3 regions of the Micromonospora palythoicola genome follow, and region 2 is predicted to be linked to each of the others. Evidence: predicted binding sites of a transcription regulator. Region 2 holds the regulator's gene; each other region holds the start of a gene.
The links. Region 2 encodes HspR, which represses chaperone genes until heat shock. Its sites were predicted from a motif close to TTGAGTNNNNNNNACTCAA; they were not measured.
Positions count from the first base shown of each region.

Region 1: lon (endopeptidase La) is a predicted target of HspR. The motif match lies at 4,127-4,145, and genes of this name have one in related genera.
Region 3: V5O40_RS03430 (GTPase domain-containing protein) is a predicted target of HspR. The motif match lies at 1,358-1,376, and genes of this name have one in related genera.

Region 1 is NZ_JBAGKI010000032.1:9,404-19,877, forward strand. Features, by position in the region: gene V5O40_RS16150 (helical backbone metal receptor) at 71-796, opposite strand; gene V5O40_RS16155 (PDDEXK family nuclease) at 993-1,871, shown strand; gene V5O40_RS16160 (hypothetical protein) at 2,314-3,408, shown strand; gene V5O40_RS16165 (histone-like nucleoid-structuring protein Lsr2) at 3,545-3,892, opposite strand; gene lon (endopeptidase La) at 4,169-6,505, shown strand; gene V5O40_RS16175 (DEAD/DEAH box helicase) at 6,590-8,329, opposite strand; gene V5O40_RS16180 (TetR/AcrR family transcriptional regulator) at 8,485-9,060, shown strand; gene V5O40_RS16185 (alpha/beta fold hydrolase) at 9,110-9,964, opposite strand; gene V5O40_RS16190 (DUF5715 family protein) at 10,188-10,474, shown strand, end outside.
Region 2 is NZ_JBAGKI010000006.1:138-10,611, reverse strand. Features, by position in the region: gene V5O40_RS04145 (hypothetical protein) at 1-574, opposite strand, end outside; gene V5O40_RS04140 (DUF4178 domain-containing protein) at 704-1,306, opposite strand; gene V5O40_RS04135 (hypothetical protein) at 1,379-2,389, opposite strand; gene V5O40_RS04130 (hypothetical protein) at 2,459-2,839, opposite strand; gene clpB (ATP-dependent chaperone ClpB) at 2,902-5,493, opposite strand; gene V5O40_RS04120 (hypothetical protein) at 5,569-5,967, shown strand; gene V5O40_RS04115 (cation:proton antiporter regulatory subunit) at 6,049-6,549, shown strand; gene V5O40_RS04110 (cation:proton antiporter) at 6,557-7,768, shown strand; gene V5O40_RS04105 (hypothetical protein) at 7,938-8,366, shown strand; gene V5O40_RS04100 (hypothetical protein) at 8,423-8,629, opposite strand; gene V5O40_RS04095 (heat shock protein transcriptional repressor HspR) at 8,822-9,259, opposite strand; gene dnaJ (molecular chaperone DnaJ) at 9,288-10,460, opposite strand.
Region 3 is NZ_JBAGKI010000005.1:712-11,185, forward strand. Features, by position in the region: gene dnaK (molecular chaperone DnaK) at 1-1,266, opposite strand, end outside; gene V5O40_RS03430 (GTPase domain-containing protein) at 1,487-3,352, shown strand; gene V5O40_RS03435 (GTPase) at 3,358-5,034, shown strand; gene V5O40_RS03440 (hypothetical protein) at 5,086-6,306, shown strand; gene V5O40_RS03445 (hypothetical protein) at 6,794-7,222, shown strand; gene pdhA (pyruvate dehydrogenase (acetyl-transferring) E1 component subunit alpha) at 7,859-9,034, shown strand; gene V5O40_RS03455 (alpha-ketoacid dehydrogenase subunit beta) at 9,034-10,023, shown strand; gene V5O40_RS03460 (dihydrolipoamide acetyltransferase family protein) at 10,029-10,474, shown strand, end outside.

The DNA of each region.
Region 1 (10,474 bases), on a different contig from region 2:
GCCGGGACCTTCGACCCCTGTTCGTCGGGACCGGTGACCGGGACCGGCCGCCACCGGGACGCCCGCCCGGTCAGTGGGCGACGTGCAGGTCGGCCAGTTGCGCGGCCAACCGGGCGGGAGCTTCGGCCAACGAGGGTCCGTACCAGGTCAGGTGCCGGCCGGACACCAGGGCGCAGGGAATCCCGGAGAACGCCTCGGGCCCGTCGTCGCGGGTGAAGCGGTACGGCTCGTCCGGCAACACGACGAGCTCGGGTGCCTGGTCCCGCAGCTGCGGCAGGCTCGGCCGCGGATACCGCTGCGGCTGGTCGGCGTACGCGTTGGCGATGCCGAGCCGCCGCAGCACATCCCCGGCGAACGTGTCGGCGCCGAGCACCACCCAGGGACGCCGCCAGACCGGGACCACCGCGCGTCGGAGCACCGGGGTCGCCGGGAGCGCGGCCCACTCGGCACGAGCCCGGGTCAGCCACCGCGGTTGCCCTACGCAGCCCAGAGCGCGCAGCAGTTCGGCCAGCTCGGCCAGCGCACCGTCCACGGTGCGCGGATAGGTCACCCGGACCGGTACGCCCGCCGCGGCCAGGGCGTCGGCGTCCGCGCGCCGGTTCTCCTCGACGTTGAGCAGGACCAGGTCGGGGCGCAGCGAACGGACCCGATCCAGGTCCGGGTACTTGGTGCCGCCGACCCGTGGTACGTCCAGGTCCGTCGGATGGGTGCACCAGTCGGTGGCGCCGACCAGCAGCCCGGGCAGGGTCGTCGCCACCGCCTCGGTCAGCGACGGCACCAGGGACACCACCCGCACCGTCCACCTCCTCGGCCCGGCCGCCGGGTGGCCGCCGTCGACCATCGTCCGGTCACCGGCGGCCCGCCGGGGGAGCCGCCGGCATGATCGTCATCCTAGACTCGGTCGGCCGGCGGGAGGAGACCCTTGTCGAGCCGGTCGCGCGCCGCGGTTCCGCGGCCGCCGCCGGCCCGCCAGGAGAGGTTGGGAAGGACTCATGGGTACCACGATGGACGGTGACCACGAGCTGGCCCCGGTGCCGGAGAACGCGGGCCGCGGCCCCGTGCTGGTCCGGGGGGAGCAGCGGGTGCACGCCGGCCTGCGCCTGGGTGAGATCGTCCGGCGGCGCCCACCGGGTCTCACGGCCAGCCAGTGGAACACCGCCAGCCGGACGCTGTTCGACCACGTGGTCTGCACGGCGGCGACCGGACGGCCCGAGTTCGCCGTCGAGTTCCACGCTCCGTCGACCGACGCCACCGCCAGGCGGGCCGCGCGGACCACGGAAGCCGTCGCCGCCGCTACCGGGCTGCCGCTGCTGCGGATCGTCTCCACCACCCTGCGTACCGCCGGACACGGGCCACGGATCGTCGCGTACCTCGTCGACGCCCGCCGGTACGCCGCCGGTGCCGCCGGCTCGGACGTGGTGGCCGTCGGATTCCGGGACATCGTGGGCCGACTACCCGACGGGCGCGAAGGCGCGGTCAACGACCTCGGCGCGCTCGCCCGCGTGGAGGCGGTGCAGGCGTACGTGGCGCGCCGACTGGCCGACCCCATCCTGCGCGGGCTGCACGTGCACTGGACGCGAGGTCCGGCCGAGGGTTGGAGCTGGGCCGAGGTGCGTCCGGGCCAACTGCTTGTGGAACGGGTGACTGTGCAGGCGTACGGGCTCTCCTGCGGCGTCGAGCCGTCCCGGTTCGCCGAGGACCTGGCCGTCCTCGCGGTCGGGGAGCGGTTGCGGACGGTCGAGGCGGACGAGCCGCCGTTGCTGCCCCGCGAGGATCTGCTCGCCGACATCCGGCGGCTACGGGACCGCCGTGACGAACTCGTGGGTGACTTCGCCTACGACCATCTGCTGCCCGCGGTGACCGCATCCTGAACGGTGCCGGGCTGGGCGGACGGTGACCAGCCGGGCGCGGAAAGAAACATCGAAAAAAATTCCGCGGCCTTTGAACCGCCGTCGGAGCGGGCCCGTACCTCACCGCGAATGGACAGGAACTCCCCAACCCGCACCGGCAGGCGCGGGAGACGGTGCGGAAAGGGCATCGTCGTTCGTCGACGTGCCACCGGCACGTTCAGGCGGTCACCGTCGAGCGTGCCACCAAGATTCCGTTCGGTCCGTCGAGTCACGAATCAGGAACCGGATCGAGAAGGAGAGCAATTCGATGCGCAGGTCAACCCGGTCGCGCCGACCAACCGGTAACGCGCGGACCAAGCGACTTCTGGCCGTTGGCGCCACGCTCGCTGTCTTCGGCGGCGTCGTCGCCGTGACCCAGATCTCGTCGGCCGGTGACCGACGGTCAAACCAGCAGCAGCGACCGGTGGCGGCCGAATGCGTCGCGCCCAGCCCCGGCGCCACCGCGCCGCCGGCTCGCGGTGCCACCACGACCCGCACCTGGCAGAACGGCCGCTGGGTGGTCAACCACTGGGGCGACGGGCAGCAGACCGTCGAGGAGTGCCAGGAGACCCGCGACGGCACCGATGACGCGACCACCGGCGCCCTCGCGGTGGCCTGCCCGGACGTGGTCAGCCGACTGCCGCAGGTGCCCGACCGGGCCCGCGCCGAGGTCGACCGCAACCTGAACGCGTTGCAGACCCAGATCACCGAGGCCGACGAGCGGCTCGCCAGGGAGGGCGACAGGGGCGAGGGGTTCATCCGTAACGCCATCCTCAACCCGCTGGCCAGCAAGCGTCGGGCGACCCTCGGCCGGATCACGATCGCCATCGACCGCTTCGGCCCCCGGCCGCGCGGCCTCGGCAACCTCGCCACCTGCCAGGTGCAGCCGGTCGACAACAACAACGGCGGCAACAACGGTGGCAACAACGGCGGTGGCAACAACGGCGGCGACAACGGCGGTGGCAACAACAACGGCCTGGATGTGCTGGCGAACAACTGTGACAACAGCCAGCTTCAGGCGCACGACGGTTTCCAGAACGGCAACCGCTGCATCAGCACCGCCTTCGGCGAGGTCGGTGCCGCGGCCAACAACCCGTCGCTGCTGATCACCGACTTCCCGCAGGAGATCAACCGCAACGAGGGCTTCTCGATCCAGGTCAGCACCCGCAACCTCGTTCGGGACCGGTTCCTGCCGGCCGGGCAGGGCGGCTACTACCTGGAGAGCTCGCTGCTCAACGGGCAGGGCCTGACCCGTGGCCACTTCCACACCGCCTGCCGGATGCTGAACAACACCGACGAGGCGCCCGCGCCGGAGCCGGTGCCGGCCTTCTTCGTCGCCACCGAGGACGGTGGCGGCGGGGCCGAGCCGGACCAGGTGACCATCCAGATCCCGGGCCTGCCGGACTCCGGTATCGCACAGTGCGCGGTCTGGGCCGGTGACGGTTCGCACCGCATCCCGATGTCGGAGCGGGCCAACCAGACGCCCGCCTTCGACGCGGTGCGTATCCAGGTCAACTGACAGCGAACACGCGGCGGGGCCGCCCGGAATTCCGGGCGGCCCCGTCACATGCCGGAAAGCCGAGCAAACCTGTGGTAACCCGGCCCCGGGCCGCGACATACCCGACCCAAACCGTTCCGAGCGGTATTCTCGCTGCTCAGCGGTTCTTGTACGCCTCGGTCACCTCGACCGGGATGCGACCCCGCTCGGAAATCTTGTAGCCGTTCTGGATCGCCCATTCGCGGACGGCGCGGTTCTGCTCGCGGTTCATTCCGGGGGTGCCTGAACCGATGGTACGACGTGGGTTACGGCCCGTGTCGGCGGCGCCACGGCCGAGCCGCCGGCCGGCATTGATAAACGGATCCAGCGCCTTGCGCAGGACGCCCGCGTTCTCGTCGGAAACGTCGATGGTGTATGCCACGCCATCCAGGCTGAACTCGACCGTGCGGTCGGCCTTTCCGCCGTCGAGGTCGTCGGTCAGCACCGTGATTACTTGTTTGGCCATCGTGGATTACTCCCTGTGTCTGGCGGGGTGTGCTCAAAGTTTGACTGATCGTCCGCCAATTGCGCAACAAAAGCGCTTCCGGCGGCGGTTCGCGTTTTGCGCGGCATCGGAATCCCCGATTTCGGATCTGCTCCGCGTGGGCACGGCCCGTCGCGGCGGCCGGTCGACGCCGCCGCGGCGGCCGGCGGGCCGTGTGCCGGGTCACACCGAGGAACAACCTGGGCCCGCCGTGACTTGAGCCAGACACGCTCAACCCAACGCGATAGCAGGTGTTCGATGGCAACTCTTCCGGTACTTCCACTGACCGACGCCGTGCTGCTGCCCGGCATGGTCATCCCGGTGACCCTCGACCCGACCACCCAGGCCGCGGTCGACGCGGCCCGGGCCACCGGCGACCGCCGGCTGCTCGCCGTGCCCCGCCTGGACGGCGAGTACGGCTCCGTCGGCGCGATCGCCACGATCGAGAAGGTGGGGCGGCTGCCCAGCGGCGAACCCGCCGCGGTCATCCGTGGTCTGTCCCGTGCCCGCATCGGCTCGGGTGTGCCCGGCCCCGGCGCCGCGCTGTGGGTCGAGGCGACCGAGATCGACGAACCCGCCCCCGCTGGTCGGGCCCGCGAGCTGGCCCGCGAGTACCGCGCGTTGATGACCTCCGTGCTCCAGCAGCGGGGCGCGTGGCAGGTCATCGACGCGATGGAACGGATGACCGACCTCTCCGAACTGGCCGACTCGGCCGGTTACGCCCCCTGGCTCAGCCCGGGGCAGAAGACCGAACTGCTGGCCGCGCCGGACGTGACGGCCCGGCTGGAACTGCTCGTCGGCTGGGTCAAGGACCACCTGGCCGAACAGGAGGTCACCGAGCAGATCAACTCCGACGTCCGCGAGGGGCTGGAGAAGTCGCAGCGGGAGTTCCTGCTGCGGCAGCAGCTCGCCGCGATCCGCAAGGAACTCGGCGAGGACGCCCCGGACGGTTCCGCCGACTACCGGACCCGCGTCGAGGCCGCCGACCTGCCCGAGAAGGTACGCGAGGCGGCGCTGCGCGAGGTCGGCAAGCTGGAACGGGCCAGCGACGCCTCCCCGGAGGCGGGTTGGATCCGTACCTGGCTGGACACGGTGCTGGAGATGCCGTGGAGCACGCGTACCGAGGACAACACGGACCTGGCCGCGGCGCGGGCCGTGCTCGACGCCGACCACGCCGGCCTGGCCGACGTCAAGGACCGCATCCTGGAGTACCTGGCGGTGCGCAACCGGCGGGCCGAGCGCGACCTCGGGGTGGTCGGCGGTCGTGGCTCCGGTGCCGTGCTGGCCCTCGCCGGCCCGCCCGGCGTCGGCAAGACCAGCCTCGGCGAGTCGGTCGCCCGGGCACTCGGCCGGACGTTCGTCCGGGTCTCCCTCGGCGGGACCCGGGACGAGGCGGAGATCCGGGGACACCGCCGCACCTACGTGGGCGCGCTGCCCGGCCGGATCGTGCGGGCGCTGCGTGAGGCGGGCTCGATGAACCCGGTGGTGCTGCTCGACGAGGTGGACAAGGTCTCCGTGGGGTACGCCGGCGACCCGGCGGCGGCCCTGCTGGAGGTGCTCGACCCGGCGCAGAACCACACCTTCCGGGACCACTACCTGGAGGTCGACCTCGACCTGTCCGATGTGCTGTTCCTGGCCACCGCCAACGTGGTGGAGGCCATCCCCGGCCCGCTGCTGGACCGGATGGAACTGGTCACCCTGGACGGGTACACCGAGGACGAGAAGGTGGCCATCGCCCGCGACCACCTGCTGCCGCGCCAGCGGGAGCGGGCCGGGCTGACCGCCGACGAGGTCGACGTGGACGCCGAGGCGTTGGCCCGCGTTGCCGGGGAGTACACCCGCGAGGCCGGCGTACGGCAGCTGGAGCGGGCCCTGGCGAAGATCATGCGGAAAGTGGCCGTGGCCCTGGCCGACGACCCGACGCCGGTCCGCGTCGCCGCCGACGACCTGGTCCGCTACCTGGGCCGGCCGAAGCACACGCCGGAGTCGGCGGAACGCACCGCGACACCGGGCGTGGCCACCGGACTGGCGGTCACCGGCGCCGGGGGAGATGTGTTGTTCATCGAGGCGACGAGCATGGAGGGTGAGCCGGGGCTGACCCTCACCGGTCAGCTCGGCGACGTGATGAAGGAGTCGGCGCACATCGCCCTGTCCTACCTGCGCGCCAACGGCCGCCGCCTCGGCCTGGACCCGAACGCCCTCGCCGGACGGCGGATCCACCTGCACGTCCCGGCGGGCGCGGTGCCCAAGGACGGCCCCAGCGCCGGCATCACCATGGTGACCGCGCTAGCGTCGCTGGCCAGCGGCCGGCCGGTACGCCCCGAGTTCGGAATGACGGGCGAGGTGACCCTCTCCGGCCGGGTGCTGCCCATCGGCGGCGTGAAGCAGAAGCTGCTCGCCGCCCACCGGGCCGGGCTGACCGAGGTGATCATCCCGGCCCGCAACGAGCCGGACCTGGACGACCTGCCCACCGAGGTGCGCGAGGCGCTGACCGTGCACACCCTGGCCGACGTCGCCGACGTCCTCGCCCTGGCGCTGCGCCCGGCCGAGATCGACCCGGCGTCGCTGGGCGGGCAGCGCGTGACGGCCGCCTGACCGTGCTCGCGCCCCCGGTCACCCGACCGGGGGCGCGTCACGGCGAAGCGGCGACGGAGTCTCCGGGTGCGGAGGGGACCGGACTCAGCGGCGGTCGCGGCGGTCGCCGCCGTCGAAGCGGCCCTCGGGACGTCCCTCGCGGTCCCGGCGGACGGTGGCCTTACGGCCCTTGATGGTGCTGCCACGCAGCCCGGCGATGACCTCGTCGGCCACCGCCACGGGCACCTCCACCAGGGAGAACCGATCAGCGATCTCGATCGAGCCGATGTCCCTGCCCCGGACCCCGGTCTCGCCGGTGATCGCACCCACCAGATCCTGCGGGCGTACCCCGGCCCGTCGGCCCACCCCGATGAAGACCTGGGTGGTGCCGGCGGTGCGGGGACGCGCCGGCCGGCGCTCACCCCGGCCCTCGTACCCGGCCGCCCGGCCCTCCCGGGGCGGGCGGACCGCGACCTGCGGGATCTCCTCCTCGGCCTCGTCGGAACCGGGCAGCGTCGCCTCGTGGGCCAGCTTCACCGCGGCGAGCGCCACCTCCATCAGGTCGAACTCGTCGCTCAGCGTCTCGACGATCACCCGGAACGGATCCAGGTCGTCCTCCAGCAGGCTCTCCCGCAGCGCGGCCTGGGTCAGCTCCAGGCGGCGGGTCCGTAGGTCGGCGACCGTGGGAATCTTGTCTATGGTGATCCGCTGGCCGGTGACCCGTTCGATGGTCTTGAGCATCCGGTGCTCCCGGGGCTCGGCCAGGGTGATCGCGACCCCCTCCCGACCGGCCCGGCCCACCCGGCCGATGCGGTGCACGTACGACTCGGGCGCCGACGGCACGTCGAAGTTGACCACGTGGCTGAGCTGCTCGACGTCGAGCCCACGGGCCGCCACGTCGGTGGCGACCAGCAGGTCCGCGGTGCCGGCGCGCAGCCGCCCCATCACCCGGTCCCGCTGTTCCTGGCTCATGCCGCCGTGCAGTGCCTCGGCCCGGTAACCGCGACCGTTCATCGTCTCGGTGAGCCGGTCCACCTCCTCCCGGCTGCGGCAGAACACGATCGCCGCGGTGGGGGACTCGACGTCCAGCACCCGCCCCAGCGCCGCCGGCTTGTGCGCCCGTGCCACCAGGTACGCGCTCTGCCGTACCCGGGGGGCCTCGCCGGCCACCGGCTGCTCGCGGGCGATCAGGATGCGTACCGGGTCGGTCAGGTGCGCTCGGGCCATCCCGTCGATACGCGCCGGCATGGTGGCCGAGAAGAGCACCGTCTGCCGCTGCTCGGGGGCGTGTTCCAGGATCGCCTCGATGTCCTCGGCGAAACCCATGTCGAGCATCTCGTCCGCCTCGTCGAGCACCACCGTGGCGAGGTTGCCCAGCCGCAGCGTGCCCCGGGCGATGTGGTCCAGGGCGCGACCTGGCGTGGCCACCACGACGTCGACCCCGGCGTCCAGCGCCCGCAGTTGCCGACCGATCGGCTGCCCTCCGTAGATCGGCAGCACCCGGGCACCGAGGTCCTTGCCGTAGCGGTGGAACGCCTCGGAGACCTGCACCGCGAGTTCCCGGGTCGGCACCAGCACCAGCGCGACCGGGTCCTCGCCGGCCCGGTCGTCGGGCATCCGCTGCAGCAGCGGCAGGGCGAACGCCGCCGTCTTGCCGGTGCCCGTCGCCGCCTGCCCGAGCAGATCCCGGCCGGCCAGCAGCGGCGGGATCGCCTCCCGCTGGATCGGCGTCGGCTCCTCGTACCCGAGCGCGGCGAGCGCGGCGAGCAGCTCGGGCCGGAGGCCGAGGTCCGTGAAGGCGGGCGGCTCGGTGGACGGGTCGGGCAGTACGGACGTGGAACTCATGGGTCAAGCCTTTCATCACGCCCACCGGTCCGCTGCGGCGACCACCCGAAGATGTGCGCGGGGTCGCCCGAGGCGGCGCGACCACGGACGACGCGGGCTCATCGACAGCTGATCGGCAACCCGGGCGGGGACCTGCGGTGACCTAGCATCGGGTCGTGACAGTCACGGTGCCGGCCGGCGGCCCGCAGGAGGCTCTCCTGCGGCGGGTGATCGCGTACTTCGCGGCCAACGGCGTCGGCGACACGAGTCTGCGTACGCTCGCCGCGGAGATCGGCACCAGCCACCGGATGTTGATCTACCACTTCGGCTCCCGCGAGGGGGTGCTCACCGCGATGGTCGAGGCCGTCTGGCGGACCCAGCAGGAACTGCTCGAATCGCTGCTCCGCGAGGTGATGGACGACCCGTACGACGGCGCCTGGCGGTTCTGGGTCCGGCTCGCCGACGACCGGGCCTTCGCGCCGCTGTTCTTCGAGATGTCGGCGGCGGCGATGCAGGGGCACGGGTGGGCCGATGCGCTGCGCACCTGGATCACTGTCTGGACCGACCAGCTCGGTCGGTTCTTCGAGCAGGTGGGCCACCCGCCCGGGCGGGCACGGACACAGGCGCGGATGGCGATGGCGATGACCCGGGGCGTGCTGTTCGAGTTGGCGCTCACCGGTGACCGGGCAACGGCCGACGCCACCATGGCGGCCTTCCTGGATTCCACGCGTCCGACCAGCCGAGCCGGGTGACCTCTCGCCGCGGCCGGTGACCCGGTGACGCGTTCGGTCGTGGGCGGACTCAGTGACGTGGGCGGTTCACCTCGGTGCTGACGAACCGGGCGAGTTCCGCCGCGAGCCGGCGGGGCTGGTCCTCGGGTATCAGCGTGTAACTGTCGTCGATCTCGACCAGCCGGCCCCGCCGAAACAGCGCCGCCAGCCGGGGCCCGTGCGACCGGGGCATGAGCTTGTCCTCGCGGGCCCAGACCACGAGGACCGGCCGGTCGAACGACGCCACCCGGTCGGGCAGGGCCCGCAGTTCCGCCTTCGACGGGGTGGACAGCGCGAAGGTGCGCAGGTCCCGTCGGATCGCCCGGTCCTGCTGCGCGGGCCGGAACCAGGCATCCATCACCTCGTCGGGAATCGGGTACTTGCTCATCCATCCCCAGGCACCGGGGGCGCGGCGGAACCAGCCGAACCGCTGCAGGTGCATCGACAGCCGGAGCGCACCGGGCAGTCGCGCGCTCTTCGCCACCGCCCTGCCCGGTCTTCCCGGTGGGAAGTTGTCGAACGCCTCGCAGGCGACCAGCGCCAGAGCGGCGATCCGGTCGGTCGGTCCGTCGGCCACGAGGAACTGCACGCCACCCCAGTCGTTGGCGACCAGGGTCACCTCGCGCAGGTCCAGCGCGTCGAGCAGTTCTCCCACGAGCGCGGCGACGCCGCGGTGGGTGACCAGCTCCGGTCGGGCCATCGGTCGCCGGTGGCTGCCGAGCGGCAGTGTGGGGCAGACGCAGCGCACGGCCGGACCGAGTTCGGCGACCACCCGACGCCACAGTGTCGCGTCCATGTTCACCCCGTGCAGCAGCACCAGGACCGGTCCGTCACCGCCGGTGTCGGTGTAGTCGATCGTCCCGGCGGTCAGGGTGATGGTCGGCATCGACCGGGCCTCCTGTCGATCGGGCGTACCTCCGCGGCACGGTCATGTACCGAATGGTACATGACTCGGTCGGGTCCGTTCTGTCCGTCGCCGAGGCGGTGCCCGCCCGTCGGCGTGTTCTGCCACGCCTTAGGGGTATACGGGAGTATTGCTCAGACTCATCCGGATCGGTGACGTTACTTTCTGTTACGAGCGATCATCGCGGCCGCAGAGAGGACCGATCATGCGAGTGCCCAGCCGAAGCCCGGGACACCGATCCGGTCCTGCCGTCACACCAGCTCGCCGTCGCCCCCGTGGCGTCGTGCGACCGCTCGCCGCGGCCCCGCCCGACCTGGCGGCCTACCGCGACGCCGTGGCCGAGCTGTTGGTCGAGGTGAGCGCGCTGGCCGGAGAGGGCAGCGCGAAGGCCCGTCAGGTGCTGATCGACCAGCGACTGCGGGAGCCGGCCATCGTGCGGGTGCTCGACGCCACCTCCCAGGGCCTGATCGGAGCCCGCGAGACCCTGCTGCT
Region 2 (10,474 bases):
ACTGCTGGGTCGGCTTGCGGAAGAACTCGTTCGCCTTCGGCAGTGCCAGCAGGATCAGCGCCACCAGCAGCGAGATCAGGCTGATCACCCCGAGCAGGATGCTGACCGGGGTGGTCCAGCTGGGCAACGCGTCTTCCAGCCGACGCTGGATCTCCTCACCGCTGGGCATGTCACCGCTGGTGTCGCCGGGCGTGCCCAGGTTGCCGGCGAACCCGCTCAGCTGACCGAACCCGGTGCAGCAGAAGAGGATGCCGCCGACGATCCAGGTGGCGATCCGGGCGCCGTTCTTGCCGCGCAGGTTCATCAGACCCAGGCCGAACAGCGCGAACGCCGCCACCAGCAGGAAGATTGCGGTGCCGACGCTGACGAGGACCACGACGTCGGCGACGTTCTGCGCCCCCTCGACGGTGGAGTCGCGGTATGCGTCGTCCATCACGTCGCGGACGGTGCCGATGGTGGACAGCGAGATGATCACGCTGATCAGTTGGCAGATCGCGAACAGCAACAGCAGGTAGGTGGATATCGTCACCACGCCCGGTCGCGACCGGGCCGGGGTGTTCTGAGGATCGACCATCTTTCTCCCTTCCTGGAACGCGCTTCACCGTATCGGCAACGGGCCATTCCGGCACGGCGCGACGCCGAGCGGTGGGCGCGCCACCGGCCAGCCGGTCGGTCGGGATCGATCAGACGGGCGTTTCCCCGCTCAGGAGCCGCTCTGCGGGTGGACGGTCACCCCGTCGCCGTCCAGCCGTTCACCACGGGCCATCGCCCAGCCCGCCTCGCCGTACGCCTCGAAGGTGAGCCGCGCCCCGCCCGGGGCCCGGTAGTCGTGGTAGCGCATGGTGCCGCTCGGCGTCAGTCCGATGGATCCGGATGCGGTGTACCGGGCCTGGCCCGACTCGTGCCAGCTGTAGCTCCGCCCGCCGGACTTCACCACCGGCGCTCCCGGCGTGACGGTCGCGTCACGCGGCGCCGACTCCCAGAGCACCAGTTCGAACGCGGGGCTCTCGGCGACCGAGAGCCGACGCCGACCACCGTGCTCGTCCAGGTCGTCGAGGAGGTGCTCGGCCCACCTCCACTCGCCTTCCACCAGGCGGATCGACCCCCGCACGGCATAGGTGGCGTCACCGATCTCGACGATGTCCCCGACCTCGATCCGCCTCGGGTCACGTCGCTGCCCGCCGCCGTACCCCTGCTGCGGCCGACGGTCCGCCGTCGACCGGCCACGCCACCAACGCAGCGCGAACCCGGCGACGGCCAGCCCGGCCAGGCAGCCGGCCACCAGGTACACCGTCGTCCCGTCCACCGGTCACCTCCCGAGACAGTTCGGCGGAGACGTCGACCATGATCCGGGCAGCTGCCGCCCGCCGCCACCCGGCTACCGGTCGGCCTGATCCGCTCCGCCGGAACCCGCACCGCCCGGCTCACCACCGCCGGGGGCCGCCGGCCCGTCCGACGTCGGTGGATCAGGCGGAGTCTGCGGGTCGGCCGGCGGGTCCGCCTGGTGCGGGAAGTGCCCGGCCGGATCCGGACCGGGCACGCGGTACCCGGGCATCGCATACCCCGCATCAGGGGCCCCATACCAGGGCGGTGACGGATAACCCGGCGGATACCCCGGCAGCGGTGCGTGACCGGACGGCGCGGGATAGGCGGGGTGGCCCAAGGGCACCGGGTAGCCGACCAGGTAGGCGTTCGGTATGTCGCGCCCGGGCAGCGGCCAGGCCGGCGCGGGGTCGGTGCGGGGCACGAACCAGCGGTGCGCCGGCGGCAGCGCCAGCAGCAGCACCACCGCCGCCGTGAGCAGGAACACCAGCAGCACACCTAGACCCGTCAACGGGAGGAACACCTCGAACGCGTTCGGCTGGTCGTACAGAGCCTCCATGAAGTTCGACTCCGGCCAGAACTCGTCGTCCGGCGGCGGAACCTCCTCCGGGTACGTCTCGTCGACGTACGGCCCGTCGGCAAGTGCGAACGCCAGACCGAACGGGACCAGGAACGCGCCGGCACAGCCCTGGACGACGCAGAGCAGCAGTTGGAGGCCGCCGGCCACGAACACCATCACCCGGGCGGTGTTGCTGCCCCGGAGCACCCAGCCTGACGTGAGCCCCAACCAGAGCGCCAGCAGCAGGGCCGGCACACCGAAGACCGTCGCCATCATGACGGTGTTCCAGCGCTCCGCGCGTACCTCGTCCGGGTCGGCGTCGGGCACCTGCCGCAGCGCCTTGTCGATCGCGTCGTTCCAGTCGACCGCCGCCAACACCAGCAGGGTGACGAGGCCGAGCAGGATCAGCACGGTGGCCAGTTGCAGCCAGAAGGCCACAGTGACGGTACCGGGGCGCGGCGGCCGGGGCGGGGGTACGGCTGCCGACGGTTCGGCGGTCGCGGTCATGTCGCGGACGGTACGGACCGTCGGCAAGCCCCGGCAGCCCCGTTCGGGTGGATCCGAACGGCGGTCGGATCAGGTGGCGGCGAGTCGCTCGACGGCGTACGCGCCCACCGTGGTGCTTCCCATCACGCAGCCGGTCATCGTGCTCAGCTCGGCGGCGTCGCCGCGCAGCGCCGTCCAGGCCGCCCGCCCGGCCGCCGGGTCGAGCCGCTCCAGCAGGGTGGCGGCGTACACGCGACCCGCGGGGGCGCTGCCGGTGAGCAGCCGGTCGAGCAGGTCGCGTACCTCCTCCGGTCGGTCGGTCACGGCCGCCGCGACGCGCTGGTACGCCTCGGTCTCGGGCAGCAACGTGCCCGCGATCCCGACCCGACCGAACGCCAACGTGTTGGCGTGACCGAGCTCCGCGACGGCTCTCGCCAGCTCCGATTCCTTCTTGCGGCGCATCCCGAACATCTCTCCATCCTCGCCCCGGGAGCCCGCCTCCGCCCGTCGGAGGCGGGCCCGGCGCGACGGGCTCAGCCGGACGTGACCGACAGAGCGTCCTTGCTGTCCCGCAGGTCGACCCGCACCGTGTCGCCGTCGCGGACCTCGCCGGCGAGCAGCGCCCGGGCGAGCTGGTCGCCGATCGCCGACTGGACCAGCCGGCGAAGCGGGCGGGCACCGTAGATCGGGTCGTACCCGTGCTCGGCGAGCCACCCACGCGCGTCCTCGGTGACGTCCAACGTCAACCGGCGGTCGGCGAGACGCCGGCTCAGCCGCGCCAGTTGAATGTCCACGATGGCCCGCAGGTCGTCACCGTGCAGGGCGGCGAAGACCACGATGTCGTCGAGCCGGTTGAGGAACTCCGGCTTGAAGTGCGACCGGACCGTGGCCAGGACGCCCTCGCGGCGCTGCTCCTCGGCCAGCGTCAGATCGCTGATGACCGCCGAACCCAGGTTCGAGGTGAGGATCAGGATGGCGTTGCGGAAGTCGACCGTACGCCCCTGGCCGTCGGTGAGCCGGCCGTCGTCGAGCACCTGGAGCAGGATGTCGAACACGTCCGGGTGGGCCTTCTCCACCTCGTCGAGCAGGATCACCGAGTACGGCCGGCGGCGCACCGCCTCGGTGAGCTGGCCGCCCTCCTCGTAGCCGATGTAGCCGGGCGGTGCGCCGACCAGGCGGGCCACCGAGTGCTTCTCGCCGTACTCGCTCATGTCGATGCGGACCATCGCCCGCTCGTCGTCGAAGAGGAACTCGGCCAGCGCCTTGGCCAGCTCGGTCTTGCCGACACCGGTCGGGCCGAGGAAGAGGAAGCTGCCGGTCGGGCGGTCCGGGTCGGCGACTCCGGCCCGCGCGCGCCGGACGGCGTCCGAGACCGCGGCGACCGCCTCGGACTGGCCGACCACGCGTCCGCGCAGGGACTCCTCCATCCGCAGCAGCTTGGCGGTCTCACCCTCCAGCAGCCGGCCGGCGGGGATGCCGGTCCAGGAGGCGACCACGGCGGCGATGTCGTCCGCGCCGACCTCCTCCTTGAGCATCGCGCCGGCGGACTGCAGCCGGGCCAGTTCCTCCTCGGCGGTGGCCAGGTCGGCCTGGAGCGCCGGGATCCGGCCGTACCGCAGCTCGGCGGCGCGTTCCAGTTCGCCGTCGCGCTCGGCCCGTTCCGCCTCGCCGCCGAGCCGTTCCAGCTCCTCCTTGGCGGTGGAGAGCTTGGTGATGTGGCTCTTCTCCAACTGCCACCGCTCGGACAGGGCGGTGAGCTGCTCACGCTTGTCGGCCAGCTCCTTGCGTAGCCGCTCCAGTCGCTCGGCGGAGGCGGCGTCCGGCTCCTTGGCCAGCGCCATCTCCTCGATCTCCAGCCGGCGCACCGCGCGCTCGATCTCGTCCACCTCGACCGGCCGGGAGTCGATCTCCATCCGGAGCCGGGACGCCGACTCGTCGACCAGGTCGATCGCCTTGTCCGGCAGGAACCGGTCGGTGATGTACCGGTCGGAGAGGGCGGCGGCGGCGACCAGCGCGGCGTCGGTGATGCGTACGCCGTGGTGCACCTCGTAGCGCTCCTTGAGCCCGCGCAGGATGCCGATGGTGTCCTCCACGGTGGGCTCACCGACCAGCACCGGCTGGAAGCGCCGCTCCAGCGCCGGGTCCTTCTCGATGTGCTCGCGGTACTCGTCGAGTGTGGTCGCGCCGACCATGCGCAGCTCACCGCGGGCCAGCATCGGCTTGAGCATGTTGCCGGCGTCCATCGAGCCCTCGCCCTTGCCCGCGCCGACGACGGTGTGCAGCTCGTCGAGGAAGGTGATGACCTGCCCGTCGGAGTTCTTGATCTCCTCCAGGACGGACTTCAACCGCTCCTCGAACTGGCCCCGGTACGACGCACCGGCGACCATCGCGCCGAGGTCGAGCGAGACCAGCTTCTTGTCCCGCAGCGACTCGGGCACGTCGCCGGCCACGATCCGCTGGGCCAGGCCCTCCACGATGGCGGTCTTACCCACCCCGGGCTCGCCGATCAGCACCGGGTTGTTCTTGGTACGCCGGGACAGCACCTGGATCACCCGACGGATCTCGGAGTCCCGCCCGATCACCGGGTCGATCTTGCCGTCCCGGGCGCTGGCGGTCAGGTCCACGCCGTACTTGGTGAGCGCCTGGTAGGTCTGTTCCGGGTCGGCGGTGGTCACCCGACGATCGCCGCCGCGTACCGTCGGGAAGGCGGCGACCAGGCTCTCCTCGGTGGCACCGGCGGCCTTGAGCGCGGCGGACACGGCACCGCCGACCCGGGCCAGCCCGGCGAGCAGGTGCTCGGTGGAGGTGTATTCGTCGCCCAGGGGGCGGGCAATCTGCTCGGCGGCACCGATGGCGTTGACGAACTCACGGGCCAACGTCGGCTCGGCGATGCTGGACCCGCGTGCGGCGGGCAGCCCGTCGACGGAGCGCTGGGTGGCGCGGCGCAGCTCGGCCGGGTCGGCCCCGACGGCGCGCAGCAGGCCGGCAGCGGTCGAGCCCTCGGTGTCCAGCAGCGACAGCAGCAGGTGCCACGGTTCGACGGTGGCGTGCCCCCGCTGGTTCGCCAGGGCGACGGCGCCGGTGATGGTCTCGCGGCTCTTGGTGGTGAGGCGTTCGGTGTTCATGGGCTCCCCTGGATCGGTGTGTCCACTGGTACCGACAGAACCAGAGTTGAGTCTATTCCACTCAACCTGAGCGGTGTGAGCTGTATCACTTGTCGCACGTCACTCCATCGATCGACCCTCGGCGACGGCGAGCAGCTCAGCTCCCCCGTGCCGGCGGAGGACTCGCGGGACGACCCCCGGTACTTCTACTCGTGGCCGGCGGTCGTGGACGCCTGGTTGGTGGAGATGCTCCGCCCGGTGGACCTGCTGTCCCGGGTCGTGGTGTCGGCGGTGACCGAGCCGGACGTAGGCGGCCTGGTCCACATCGACGCCGGCCCGTTGGGTAACGAACCGTCGCCGTACCACGGCTTCGCCCTGCCTGACCGGCGAACGCTGCGGATCGTCCTCGACCCCGAGCGGGGCTGCCTGGTCGCGGTGACCGTGAGCCGCGTCGGCCGGCCCTCACTGACCTGCCGCCTCACCGGGCTCGCCTGAGCCGTCCGGCGGCCCGGCGCGCATGTCGTACCCGCTGCGCCGGCTCCGTACGTCCGGCGGCGTGCCGGTAGCGTTGCCGGGGTGCGAGTACGTGTCGAACAGACTGCCTTACCGGGGATCGGTGTCCGCCACGAACTGGTGACGGAGTCCGGCCGTCGCCTGGGCGTGGTCTCCCATCGCAGCGGCCGTCGGGACCTTGTCCTGTACGACCCGGACGACCCGGACGCCAGCGCGGCGGACATCCCGCTCACCGATGACGAGGCGGAGGCGCTGGCCGACATCCTCGGCGCGTCGCTCATGCTCGGCCAACTCTCCGGGCTGCGCGAGCAGGCCGCCGGGCTGCTCACCGAGCAGATCGCCATTCCGGCCTCCTCGCTGTACGTCAACCGGCCGTTGGGGGACACCAAGGCCCGGACCCGCACCGGCGCCTCGATCGTGGCCGTGCTGCGCAACGGCGAGGTGAACGTCTCGCCGGCTCCATCGTTCCGGTTCGCCGCGGGCGACGTGGTGGTCGTCGTCGGGACCCGGCACGGCCTCGACGCCGTGACGGCCATCCTCGCCGACGGCGATCCGGACGGCTGAGGCGCGGATGCACGAGACCACGACCCTGCTTGTCGAAGTCGGCGCCCTGCTGTTCCTGCTCGGTCTGCTCGGGCGGCTCAGCCGCCGGATCGGCCTGTCACCGATCCCGCTGTACCTGCTCGCCGGACTCGCCTTCGGCCACGGCGGCATCGTGGAACTCAACGCCAGCGAGGAATTCTTCGCCGTCGGCGCGGAAATCGGCGTGATCCTGCTGCTGGTGATGCTCGGCCTGGAGTACTCGGCCACCGAACTCGTCGGCAACCTGCGGGCATCCGCGCCCGCCGGGCTGATCGACGCCCTGCTCAACGCCTTGCCGGGGGCGGCCTTCGCGCTGCTGCTCGGTTGGGGCTGGGTGTCCGCGGTGGTGCTCGCCGGGATCACCTGGATCTCGTCCTCGGGGGTGATCGCCAAGATCCTCGCAGACCTGGGCCGGCTCGGTAACCGAGAGACACCCGTGGTCCTCTCGGTGCTGGTGATCGAGGATCTCGCGATGGCGTTCTACCTGCCCCTGGTGACCGCCCTGCTGGCCGGCGTGGGCGTGGCTAAGGGCGGTATCGGTCTGGGCATCGCGGTGGTGACCGTCATCGCGGTGCTCGTGGTCGCCGTCCGGTACGGCAAGCAGATCTCCAGATTCATGTCGGCCGACGACGCCGAGGCGCTGCTGCTCGGTGTGCTCGGACTGACCCTCCTGGTGGCCGGGATCGCGGCGAAGCTCCAGGTCTCGGCGGCGGTCGGCGCGTTCCTGGTCGGCATCGCGCTGTCCGGCCCGGTCGCCCACCACGCCACCGAACTGCTCACTCCGCTGCGGGACCTGTTCGCCGCCGTGTTCTTCGTCTTCTTCGGCCTGGTCACCGATCCTCGGGGCATCCCGCCGGTGCTGCTGCCGGCACTGCTGCTCGCGTTCGTGACGATGGGCACGAAGACGTTGACCGGTTACCTGGCGGCCCGGCGGGCCGGAATCGCCGAGCCGGGACGCTGGCGGGCCGGGTTGGCACTCGTACCCCGGGGCGAGTTCTCCATCGTCATCGCCGGGCTGGCGGTGGCCGCCGGCGGCGTCGATCCGCAACTGGCGGCGCTCGCCACGGCGTACGTACTGATCACGGTGGTGACCGGGCCGATGCTCGCCCGGTTGCCGGACCTGGGTTGGTTCAAGCAGTGGTTGCGGTCGCGGGCCCGGGCCCAACGGGCGCAACGGGCACCGGTGGCCGACCGGGCGTGACCGCTCACCGGCCGGTGAGACCGTCCGGACGGCCCCCGTCGACCAACAGATGCCGAATTGCTTCCCGCAGGGTCTACCGGTACTCACCGGTACCGCGTTAACGTGTCGCCCCAGCAGCCAGGTTCCCGGTGGGCGCACGCCCCCGCGGGCGGAAGCGGAAGGTTGGCCGGTGAGCGTGCAGGAGTCAGCGTTCCACGGCTTCGCCAACCCCGTCGATCCGACCCCGGCGGAGTTGCGAGCGTGGGCCTACCAACCCGACTCGGTCCCGTTGACGTCGATGCCGCCGGACTGGGACCTGCTGGTCTCCGGTGACCGGCTGGTGATGACGCTGTTCGAACTCGCCATGGACACCCGCTGTCCGGCGCGTCGGTTCGCGCTGCACTGCCTCTACATCTACGCCGCCGACGGGATCCGGACGAACTTCCGGGCGCACCCGAAGCGTCGCTTCCGGAAGCTCGTCGACCAGGCCGAGCGCAACGGCGACGAGTTGATGCGTACCTGGGCGCACAACAGCCGGGTACTGCTGACCCGGCCGGAGCTGTTCGTGTACCGGGAGTGGTGCGAGGGCGGGCTGGTCCGGGAAAATCGCCGGCTCTGAACGTGCCGAACGGGCCGGGACCCCCCGTGGCTCCCGGCCCGCACGTCGGCGGATCGTCAGCGCGACCCGCCCCGCTCACGACGGTGCTGGTCACTGCGCACCTGGCCGGCACCTCGGCCGACCTGACCGCGTTCCGCCGCGACCCGGTCGACGGATCTGTCGTCCTGACTCTGCCCGGAGAGACGTCCCTTGGTGATCCGGTCGAACCGACGCTGGACGCTCTCGGCCAGGTCGTCGAGGCGTTGCTCCGTCTGCTCGGCCACCTTTCTCGCCGCTTCCGTCATGGCTCCCCCCGCCAGATCGGAGTCCGGATTGAGTTGGTTTAGACGTGATTTCTGAAGGCTAGTCGGGACAACCCGTCCGGCGCTCGGGTTTGCGGAAACACGAGCGCCGCGGAGACGCGGAAGGGTGTGGCTCCGCCTGGCGGAGCCACACCCTTTCGGCGATGGCGGGCGTCAGCGCCCGGGGCTGCGTCGGGGACGCCAGACCACCAGGGCGGTCGAGGTCTGGTTGGTGGGTACGAGATCCCGGCCGGGGAAGCGGGCCAGCGACTCCAGCTCGGCCATCCGGCGGTACGCGGCGTCGAGTTCCGCCTCCAGTTGGGCGACCCGCTGCTGCGCCTGCTCCAGCAGTCGCTCCAGCCCGATGATCCGCTTGATCCCGGCGAGGTTGACGCCGTCGTCCTGGCTGAGCCGCTGCACCTCGCGCAGCAGCACCACGTCCCGGACGCTGTACCGTCGACCACCACCGGCCGCCCGGCCGGCCTGCACCAGGCCGAGCCGGTCGTACTGGCGCAGCGTCTGCGGGTGCATCCCCGCCATCCGCGCCGCGACCGAAATCATCAGCACCTTGGCCTCGTATGCCGGGTCATCCGAGCCGACGAACCCGTCCATCCCGCTCACCTCCGCACCGCTTCACCGATCAACCGAACCGACGCACCCGCGCGTCGAGATGTTCCCGGGCCGCCGGCGGGGTCTGCTCGGCGAACGTCTCCAGAGCGGCCCGTGCCTCGTCCGAGATCCGCGCTGGCACCACCACGTCGAGGGTGACCAGCAGGTCGCCGGCCTGACCGTCCCGGCGGCTGACACCCTTGCCCCGGGCACGCAGGATGCGACCGCTCGGCGTACCCGGTGGCACCCGCAGGGTCACCGGACCGTCGAGCGTCGGTACCCGCAGATCGGTGCCGAGGACGGCCTCCGCGAACGTGATCGGCACGGTGAGCGTGAGGTCGTCGCCGGTGCGCCCGAACACCTCGTCCGGCCGGACCTTCACGTGCACGAACAGATCACCCGCCGGGCCGCCGCGCTCACCCGGCTCACCCCGGCCGGCCAGCCTGATCCGCTGGCCGTCGGCCACCCCGGCGGGGAAGCGGACGTTGAGCGTACGGGTCTTGGTGACCCCGCCGGTGCCCTGGCACTCCGGGCACTTCTCGTCCACCACCGTGCCCACGCCCTGGCAGTTGCGGCAGGGCTCGGAGAAGCTGAACGCGCCCTGGTTCCGGTTGGTGACCCCGGCGCCGTGGCAGACCGGGCAGGTGCGTGGCACGGTGCCGGGCTTGGCGCCGTTGCCGTGGCAGGTGTCGCAGACACCGGGTGCCCGCAACGTCAGCGGCAGGGTCACGCCGCGTACCGCGTCGTCGAAGTCGAGCGCCACCTCGGTCTCGATGTCCCGGCCCCGGGCCGGACCGGGCGCGCCCGCACCCCCGCCGCCGGAGAAGATCGAGCTGAACAGGTCGGAGATGTTGCCGCCGGCGAACCGGCCGCCACCTGACTGCGCGCCGCCGAACAGGTCGGAGACGTCGAACGGGGCACCGCCCGGCTGGCCGCCCTGCCGGGCACCACGCCGGAACGCACCCGAGCCGAACAACGAGCGCATCTCGTCGTACTCACGGCGCTTGGCGTCGTCACCGAGCACCGCGTACGCCTCGGACACCGCCTTGAAACGCTCCTCGGCCTTGGCGTCACCGGGATTGTGGTCCGGGTGCGACTCGCGGGCCAGCTTGCGGTACGCCTTCTTGATCTCATCAGCCGGCGCGGCCTTCGCCACGCCCAGGACCGCGTAGTAGTCCTTCTCGATCCAGTCCTTCGAACTCACCCGTACACCTCCTC
Region 3 (10,474 bases), on a different contig from region 2:
GTACGCGGCGATCTCACGCTCGCCCTGGAAGACCTGGATCAGCACCGACGGCTGGTTGTCGTCGGCGGTGGTGAACACCTCGGAGCGCTTGGTCGGGATGGTGGTGTTGCGCTCGATGAGCTTGGTGAAGATGCCACCCTTGGTCTCGATGCCCAGGCTCAGCGGCGTCACGTCGAGCAGCAGGACGTCCTTGACCTCGCCCTTGAGCACGCCGGCCTGCAGGGCGGCGCCCACCGCCACGACCTCGTCCGGGTTGACGCCCTTGTTCGGCTCCTTGCCGGTGAGCTGCTTGACCAGGTCGGTCACCGCCGGCATCCGGGTCGAGCCACCGACGAGGATCACGTGGTCGACGTCGGAGATCTTGATCCCGGCGTCCTTCACGGCCTGCTCGAACGGGCCCTTGCAGCGGTCCAGCAGGTCCTGCGTCATCCGCTGGAACTCGGCCCGGCTGAGGGTCACGTCCAGGTGCAGCGGACCGGCCGCCCCGGCGGTGATGTACGGCAGGTTGATGTTGGTGGTGGTGGCGGCGGACAGCTCGATCTTGGCCTTCTCGGCGGCCTCCTTGAGCCGCTGCATCGCCATCTTGTCCTGCGACAGGTCGATGCCGTGCTCGCCCCGGAAGGTCTTCACCAGGTGATCCATGATCCGCTGGTCCCAGTCGTCACCACCGAGGAGGTTGTCACCGCTGGTCGACTTGACCTCGATGACGCCCTCGGCCAACTCCAGCAGCGACACGTCGAAGGTGCCGCCGCCGAGGTCGAAGACCAGGACGGTCTGCTCCTTGGAGCCCTTGTCCAGCCCGTACGCCAGGGCTGCCGCGGTCGGCTCGTTCACGATCCGCAGCACGTTGAAGCCGGCGATCTCGCCGGCCTCCTTGGTGGCCTGACGCTGGCCGTCGTTGAAGTAGGCCGGGACGGTGATCACCGCATCGGTGATCTGCTCGCCCAGGTAGGCCTCGGCGTCCCGCTTGAGCTTCATCAGCGTCCGGGCCGAGATCTCCTGCGGGGTGTACTTCTTGCCGTCGATGTCGACGGACCAGTTGGTGCCGATCTCCCGCTTGACCGAGCGGATCGTCCGGTCCGGGTTCGTCACCGCCTGGCGCTTGGCGACCTCACCGACGAGCACCTCGCCGTTACGGGCGAACGCGACGATCGACGGGGTCGTCCGCGAGCCCTCAGCGTTGGCGATGACGGTGGGCTCACCGCCCTCCAGAACGCTGACGCAGGAGTTCGTCGTGCCGAGGTCGATACCGACCGCACGTGCCATCTTCGCTTCCTCGCTTCGTTACGTTGAGCAGGTGACGGGCCCTCCCGTCCCGCTGCGCGGCACCTGCCGTCCGCAGCGACCCCACCTCAAGTTGAGTGAACTTGACTCAATAGTGCCACGCCCCCGGGAATCGTCAAGTCAAGGTTGAGTCGGATCGACGCAACTCACCAGTCCTACCGACCGGTTGTCTTACCTTGTGTCGGTCGGGCACGCTTTAGCGGTGACGACGCACGGCGATTCCGCCTCACCGTCCGGCGCGCCCGCCGTCGCAGCCCGCACCGGGTCCACCGGCGCCGGCGAGGACCGGCCCGCGCCCACCGGGGACGACACCCTGCCAGACGCCCTGACCAGTCTGCGCGCCGCGATCGGGGCGGCCCGGTTCCCGCTGGCCCTGCCCTCGGCCGAGCTGGCCGCACGCACCGTCGCCGCCCTCGCCGACCAGCTCGATGACTACCTGCTGCCCCGCCTGGCCCGCCTCGACGCTCCGCTGCTCGTGGTGGTCGGCGGATCCACCGGTGCCGGCAAGTCGACCCTGGTCAACAGCCTGGTGCAGGCCCGGGTCAGCGCGGCCGGCGTGCTGCGACCCACCACCCGGTCGCCGGTGCTGGTCTGCAACCCGGCCGACTCGGCCTGGTTCCGCCGGGGCGAGCTGCTGCCCGGGCTGACCCGCACCAACCAGCCCAGCGACGATCCCCGCACCCTGCACCTGGTCACCGCACCGGCGCTGCCCCCGGGGCTGGCGTTCCTGGACGCCCCCGACATCGACTCGGTGGTCGACGCCAACCGGGCCCTGGCCAACCAACTGCTCGCCGCCGCCGACCTCTGGCTCTTCGTCACCACCGCCGCCCGGTACGCCGACGCCGTCCCCTGGGAACTGCTGCACAACGCCCGAGCCAGGGGTGCCGTCCTCGCCCTGGTACTCAACCGGGTGCCCACGGAGGCGAGCGACGAGGTGGCCGCCCATCTCGCCGAGATGCTCGCCGAGCAGGGCCTCGACGCCGCGCCGCTGTTCGTGCTCACGGAGACCTGGATCGACGGGCAGGGGCTGCTACCGGGCCGCAGCACCGCACCGCTGGCCGACTGGTTCGCCCGGCTCGCCGCCGACGCGGAGGCCCGCGCGGCGGTGGTCCGGCAGACCCTCGGCGGCGCGCTGGCCCTGCTGCAACCCACCGTCGAGAGCCTGGCCCTCGCCGTCGACGAGCAGGTCACCGCCGCTGACGCGCTGGACGACCGGGTACGCGCGGCGTACCGGGCCGCGAACCGGACCGTCGAGCAGGGGCTGCGCGACGGTCGACTGCTCCGTGGCGAGGTGCTCGCCCGTTGGCAGGAGTTCGTCGGCACCAGCGACCTCTTCCGCACCCTCGAGGCGCGGATCGGCCGGCTGCGGGACCGCGTCATGGCCGCCTTCTCCCGCCGCCCGGCCCCCGCCGTCGAGCTGCGCGACGCGATCGAGTCGCAACTGGTCACCCTGCTGCGGGGGGTGGCCGCTGAGGCGGCCGAGCACGCGTACACCGGATGGAAGGCGCACCCGGCCGGCGCGGCGCTGCTCGAACCGGACCTGGCGCACCACGCCGCCGACCTGCCGCAGCGCGCCGAACGGCTGGTCCGCGACTGGCAGCGCGGCGTGCTGGAACTGGTCCGGGCCGAAGGTGGCGACCGGCGCTTCGTGGCCCGGACGGCGGCGTACGCGGTCAACGCCACCGGACTGGCCGTGATGATCGCTGTCTTCGCCTCCACCGCCTTCATCCCGACCGGGCTGGAGGTCGCCACCGGGGCCGGCACCACCCTCGCCGGCCAGGCGGTGCTTCAGGCGATCTTCGGCGACCAGGCCGTGCGTACGCTGGCCAGAAAGGCCCGCGAGGACCTGCTGGAGCGGGTGACGGTGCTGCTGGACGACGAGGCCACCCGCTATCTCACCCGGACCCGGCAGACCCGACCCCCGGCCCGGACCGCGACGGATCTGCGCCAGGCGGCCGAACGGGTCGAGGCGGCCCGGTTGCGCAGCGGCTTCGCCGACGCCGCGCCCGTGCTCAGCGCCCAGACGACGGGCGTCGACGCCCCGGTGACCGATGGGGAGCGGCCGTGACCGGCATGGGCGGACGCCTCCGCGAGGCGTTGCGGATCGCCGACGGGCGGGTGGATGCCGATCAACTGGTCGCCCGGCTGGAGGCGGTGCGGCGTTTCCTCGGCATCGTCGACGGGCACCTACCGGACACCCCGCTGGTGCCGGCCCGCACCCTTGTCGAACGGGCCGGCACCCGGCTGGCGCTGTCGCGCGACCACACCGTGGTGGCGCTGGCCGGCGCCACCGGCAGCGGCAAGTCGAGCCTGTTCAACGCGATGGCCCGGATGGACCTCTCACCCGTCGGGGTACGCCGGCCCACCACCGGTGTCACGCACGCCTGCGTCTGGGGCCCCCTCGACGGAGGCACCCGGCTGCTCGACTGGCTCGGCGTGCTGCCCCGCCACCGGTTCGTCCGGGAGAGCCTGCTCGACGGCGACGACGAGTCCACGCTGCACGGGCTGATCCTGCTCGACCTGCCGGACTTCGACTCCGTCGAGCACTCGCACCGACTGGAGGTGGACCGGCTGCTCGGCCTCGTGGACCTGGTGGTCTGGGTGGTCGACCCGCAGAAGTACGCCGACCGGGTGGTGCACCGCAGCTACCTCCGCGAGTTCCACCGGCACCGGGACGTGACGGTCGTCGTGCTCAACCAGACCGACCGGCTGCCTCCGGCCGAGGTGCCCCGGGTGCTGGCCGACCTGCGCCGCCTGCTCGACGCGGACGGGCTGGCCGAGGTGCCGCTGCTGGCCACCACCGTCGCCGACCCGGACGGCCCGGAGCGGCTGCGGGCGGCGCTGGAGCGTACCGTCGCCGAACGACAGGCCGCGCTGCGTCGCCTCTCCGGTGACGTCGACGCCGTCGTCGACGCGCTGGACGACATGGTCGGCGCGCCCCGCACGGCGCTCGCCGCGGACGATCCCGCGGTCACCGCGCTGGACCGTGCCCTGTGCAGGGCGGCGGGAGTGCCGACCGTCGTGGCGGCGGTCGAGCAGGCGTACCGGCATCGCGCCGCGGCGGCCACCGGCTGGCCCCTGCTGCGGCTCTGGCGGCGGCTGCGGGCCGATCCGCTGCGCCGGCTGCATCTGCCCGACCGGCGGGCCGGCGGTGACCCGGCGGCGAGCCTGGTGGCCGCGACCTCGGTACCCGAGCCCAACGCGGCCGACAAGTCCGCGTTGGCGTTGGCCCTGCGGACGGTCGCCGAGCGGGCCGGGGCCGGGCTGCCGAACGCCTGGCCGGACGCGATGGCCGCGGCGGCCCGGTCCCGCCTCGGCGACCTGCCGGACGCCCTGGACGGCGCGCTGGCCGGCACCGATCTCGGCGTCGACCGTCCCCGTGTCTGGTGGCGACTGGTCGGCGGGGTGCAGTGGCTGGTGACGCTCGCCGCGGCGGCCGGGCTGGGCTGGCTGGTCCTCGGTTACGCGATGCGGGCACTCGGGTTGCCGGAGTTGCGGCACCCGATGGTCGGTGAGGTACCGGTGCCGACCCTGCTGCTGCTCGGTGGACTGCTGACCGGGGCGCTCGTCGCGGCACTGACCCGACCCCTGGTCAGGTGGGCGGCGCGGCAGGCTCGACAGCGGGCGGAGGCGCGGCTGGCCCGGGCCGTCGCCGGTGTCGGCGAACAGCAGGTGCTGGCCCCGGTGCGGGCGGTGATCGCCGCGCACGCCGACGCGCGCACCGTCCTCGAGGTGGCCCGACACCGCTGACCCGGCCGCCGAACGTTCCTGGACCCCGCGCGATCGGCGTAGGGTCGAGTCATGGCCACGCCACAGACCCCTTACGAAGCGGTGCTGCACGCCGCACGCGACGTGACCAAGCTCGACTCGGCCCTCGACGCGGAGATGCTCGGTGCGGCCCTGCTCGGCAGCGTGTACGAGGTCGCCGAGACGGACCGGGAGGCGGCGGTGCGCGACTTCGTGGGCGAGTTCCTCGCCGCCACCTCGCGACGGCGGGCGGTCGCGGCGACGACGGTCCGGGCCGTCTTCGCGGCCCTGGTGCCGGACGCGGCGGGCGCCGACCGGGTGCGGCCCGGTGCGACCGCGCCGGCCTGGTCCGGGCAGCTCGGCAAGGTGCACGTCACCGGCACCTGGGCATACGGCGACGTGTACGGCGACCAGACCTCCTACCTGGCCACGTTCGCCTACGACGATGCCACCGGAGGGCCGGAACACGCCCTGGTCGCCCTGATCGACCACAACATCGGCATCACCAAGGACGTCTTCGTCGGCGGTCCGGCCGGCCGGATCCTGGAGCAGGTCAGGCAACTGTGCGCCGAGGACGAGCTGACCTGGTTCCGGGAGGAGAGCCCGACCCGGATGCGCGACCAGGTGAGCCGGCATCTCGCCGTGACCGATCATCTGGGCCAGCTGCCCGGTGCCGCCTCACTCGCCACCGACCGGGCGCTGGTCGGGGCCCGGCTGGCGGTGCTGCCGGCCGCGACCGCACCACCGCCCCGGCAGGCCGACGACCCGTTGCCCGACGCCGAGCGAGCCGCGGAGATCCGTCGTTTCCTGGGCTCACCGGACGCAGCCCGGGCCGGACTGGACGCGGTCGACGACGCCGAACTGGCCTCGCTGCACTTCTGTCTGGGCCTGCTGCTCGACCACGCGGCCACCTTCCCCGACGCCGACCCGCTGCGGTGGAGCCCGACCGTCGCCGGCCTCTTCCTGCTCGACTGGGTGCACCGCCGTGCCGTACTCGACATGGACGACGCGGCGATGCTGCCCCGGGTACTGCGCGCCTGGGCCGGGTACGCGGCCCACCGGCGCGGGCTGCCCGAGTCGGCGGCTGCCGCCACGGACGCGGCGATCGAGGAGATGGTGCCGGAGTTCGTCCGGCTCTACGCGACCGGCGAGCGGCGCAGCCCGGCCACCGCCGCGGTGGCCCAGTTGATGGCCGACGGCGTCGACCCGGACGATCCGGCGGCCCTGGACGCCTGGATCGAGGCCAACCGGCACCGTCTCGCCGACGACGGCTGACCCGCACCTACGCTCACCGGACCGCCGGACGCACGGCGTCGCCGGGCAGCCGCCGGGCCGACACCGCTACCGCGGCCGGGACCGGGCGCGGGCGCTGCCGTTGCGCTCGGGTGTGCCGAGCACAGCCGGCTCGGTCACGATGCTGGTCGGTGGGGGTTCCGGCGCGGACCCACCGCCACTCGGACCCCCCGGCACGGTGGGCCCGGCGGACGCGGAAGGACCGCTGGACGCACCCGGGTCGGTCGTCGGCTCCGGGTCACTCGACGTGGTCGGTTCGGCAGACGCGGTAGGACCGTCCGACGAGCCCGGATCGGCAGACGCCGAAGGATCACTCGACGGGCCCGGATCGGCGGACGCGGAAGGATCACTCGACGGGCCCGGATCGGCGGACGCGGAGGGATCGGTCGACGGGCCCGGGCCCGCGGGAGGCGGGTCGCTGGACGCGGTCGGATCGGCCGAGGCGGTCGGATCGGCCGAGGATGTCGGCGTGGGCGAGGCGGTCGGGGTGGGCGAGCCGCTGGTCGGGGCCGGTGAGGGTGTCCGGGACGGGACGGGCGCCGGGCGAGGGGCCGGTGTGCTGGTGGGCGTCCGGGGGGCCGGTGCGGTGGCCGGCGCGCCGGGGCGACGCGCCGGCGTGTGCTCGACCGGTGTACCGATGATCGCCGGCCGGGGCGTCGGCACCACGGGGATGACCGGCGGCGCCGCCGGTTCGACCGAGGGCACCGCGGTCACGATGGAGGTCGGCGAGCCACTGGGTGGCGGTGGGACCACTACCGGTCCGACGGAGGGTGTCGGGATGAACGGCGTGCTGCCGTCCGGCAGCGCCGTGCTGCCGACCGTCGCGGAGCCGGTGCTGATCGCGGCGAGAACCGGCATCGAGGCGGTGCCCGCCAGCAGCGCCACCGTCAGCAGATAGCCCCGGGTTGGCCCGGCGGTACGCACGGCCCGGTGCGCACCCACCACGCGCCGGTAGCCGGGCGCCCGATGCCGGCCGAGGACCGGCGCGCCCGGGCCTTCACCTGGTTCGGACACCACGCACCCCCTCGTCGTCACCCCTGGTCGAGGCCGCCGTCCGGGCGCCCTCGCGGGCCGTTCGGAAGCGGCAGCCGACCCGCGCGATCAGCCTGGGGCAGTGACTCTGCGTCAGCCAAGACCACACCGCGTGTCGACACGCGTATCTGGCCGAATGGTGACGAACCACCACCGGAACGGCCGGGAGTCGCTCGACCCGACACTGCGGCACTTCGGGTAACGAAGCGGGCCGGCCACCGGATGCGGGGCGGGCGGGGTGTGGGACGCCTCACCTCTGATGCGAAACTGGAGCCACGGCGGCAGCGCAGCCGCGACCTCCGCGCACCCACGCGGTAGGCGCGACTGGGCACCGGCGCTCCCGAACCGGGTTCGGCCAGAATCCGGCTCATGCCGCGCGGCAACCCCTACCGGGGTCAGGCGCGGCCGCCAGGAACCATCCCGGCACCAGCCGGGACGGGCGCACGAGTCGCGCGGCCGGGTGACCCCCCGGTGCCGACGCAGACACGACAGGGAGAGACGGATGGCAAAGGGCGACCCCGGGGCTCCGGCCCGCGGCCGGCGAGCCGCACCCCGATCCAGGAAGGCCACGACCGGCGATCCGGAGCTGGTGCAGCTGCTCACGCCCTCGGGCGAGCGGATCGAGAGCGTGACCGGCCCGGACGGCACCGAGTACCGCGTCGACTTCACCGACGAGGAGTACCGCGGCCTCTACCGCGACCTGGTGCTCGTCCGGAAGCTGGACGCCGAGGCGACGGCCCTGCAACGACAGGGCGAGCTGGGTATCTGGGCGAGCCTGCTGGGCCAGGAGGCGGCGCAGGTCGGTTCCGGCCGGGCGCTGCGTAGCCAGGACATGGCCTTCCCGACCTACCGGGAGCACGGCGTGCTCTACTGCCGTGGCATCGACCCGATCATGCCGCTGGGCCTGTTCCGTGGGGTCGACCAGGGTGGCTGGGACCCGAACGAGTTCAAGTTCAACATGTACACCATCGTGATCGGCGCGCAGACCCTGCACGCCACCGGCTACGCCATGGGCGTCGCGATGGACGGCCGGACCGGCACCGACGACGGCGAGGCCGTGATCGCCTACTTCGGCGACGGCGCAACCAGCCAGGGCGACGTCAACGAGGCGTTCGTCTGGGCCGGCGTGTTCAACTCACCGCTGGTGTTCTTCTGCCAGAACAACCAGTACGCCATCTCCGAGCCGCTGGAGCGGCAGACCCGCATCCCCCTGTACCGGCGGGCCGCCGGCTTCGGCTTCCCCGGCATCCGGGTCGACGGCAACGACGTGCTGGCCACGTACGCGGTGACCCGGCACGCGCTCGACAACGCCCGGCACGGGCAGGGCCCGAGCCTGATCGAGGCGTACACCTACCGGATGGGCGCGCACACCACCTCCGACGACCCGACCCGCTACCGGATCGCCAGCGAGGTCGAGGCGTGGCAGGCCAAGGACCCGATCGCCCGGATGAAGGCGTTCCTGGAGCGGGAGAAGATCGCCGACGCCGGCTTCTTCGGCGAGGTCGACGAGCAGGCCCGCCGCGAGGCGGTGGACCTGCGTGAGCGGGTGCTAGCCATGCCGAACCCGGAGCCGGGCACCATCTTCGACCACGTCTACCCCAACGGGTCCCCGCTGCTCGACCAGCAGCGGGAGCAGTTCAGCCGGTACCTGGAGTCGTTCGAGGGGAGCGTGCACTGATGGCCACGGAGACCCTCACCCTCGGCAAGGCCCTCAACGCCGGCCTACGCAGGGCGCTCGAGAACGACCCGAAGGTCGTCATCATGGGCGAGGACGTCGGCAAGCTCGGCGGCGTCTTCCGGATCACCGACGGGTTGCAGAAGGACTTCGGTGACCAGCGGGTGATCGACACCCCGCTGGCCGAGTCCGGCATCATCGGCACCGCGGTCGGCCTGGCCATCCGGGGCTACCGTCCGGTCTGCGAGATCCAGTTCGACGGCTTCGTCTACCCCGCGTACGACCAGATCGTGTCGCAGGTGGCGAAGATGCACTACCGGTCGCGGGGCAAGCTCAACATCCCGATGGTGATCCGGATCCCGTTCGGCGGCGGCATCGGCGCGGTGGAGCACCACTCCGAGTCGCCCGAGGCGTACTTCGCGCACACCGCCGGGCTGAAGGTGGTGTCCTGCGCCAACCCGCAGGACGCGTACGTGATGATCCAGCAGGCCATCGCCTCGGACGACCCGATCGTCTTCCTGGAGCCGAAGCGGCGTTACTGGGAGAAGGGGCCGGTCGACCTGGACGCCCCGCTGTCCGAGGCGTACCCGCTGCACGCGGCCCGGGTCGCGCGGGCCGGCACCGACGCCACCCTGCTCGCGTACGGCCCGATGGTGCGTACCTGCCTCGACGCGGCGACCGCCGCCGCCGAGGACGGACGGAACCTGGAGGTCATCGACCTGCGCACGCTCTCCCCGCTGGATCTCGGCGTGGTGTACGAGTCGGTGCGCCGTACCGGCCGCGCGGTGGTGGTGCACGAGGCGCCGTCCAACCTGGGCATGGGTGCGGAGGTCGCGGCCCGGATCACCGAGGAGTGCTTCTACTCGCTGGAGTCGCCGGTGCTGCGGGTGGCCGGCTTCGACACCCCCTACCCGGCGGCCCGGGTGGAGGAGGAGTACCTTCCCGACCTCGACCGGGTGCTCGACGCCGTCGACCGCACCTTCGGCTGGTGAGCGGCATGTCGCGGATCAAGGAATTCAACCTGCCCGACCTGGGCGAGGGGCTGACCGAGGGCGAGATCCTCGCCTGGCTGGTCAAGGTGGGCGACACGATCGAGCTGAACCAGCCGATCGTCGAGGTGGAGACGGCGAAGGCGGCCGTGGAGATCCCGGCGAAGTGGGCCGGCCAGGTCCAGGCGATCTTCCACCCGGAGGGCACGACCGTCGAGGTCGGCACCCCGATCATCGCGATCGACACCGAACCGGGCGCCGGCCCGGCGGAACAGTCCACCACCGGTGCGTCCACCAGTGACCTGCCCACCCCGTCGGCGGCGTCGTTGGCCGCCGTCGAGGTCGCGCCAACCGAGGGTGCGGTCGAGCCGGGCCTGATCGGTGGTCCCGCCCCGGGTGGCCGTACCGCCGTCCTCGTCGGGTACGGCCCGCGCACCACGGCGGCCAAGCGTCG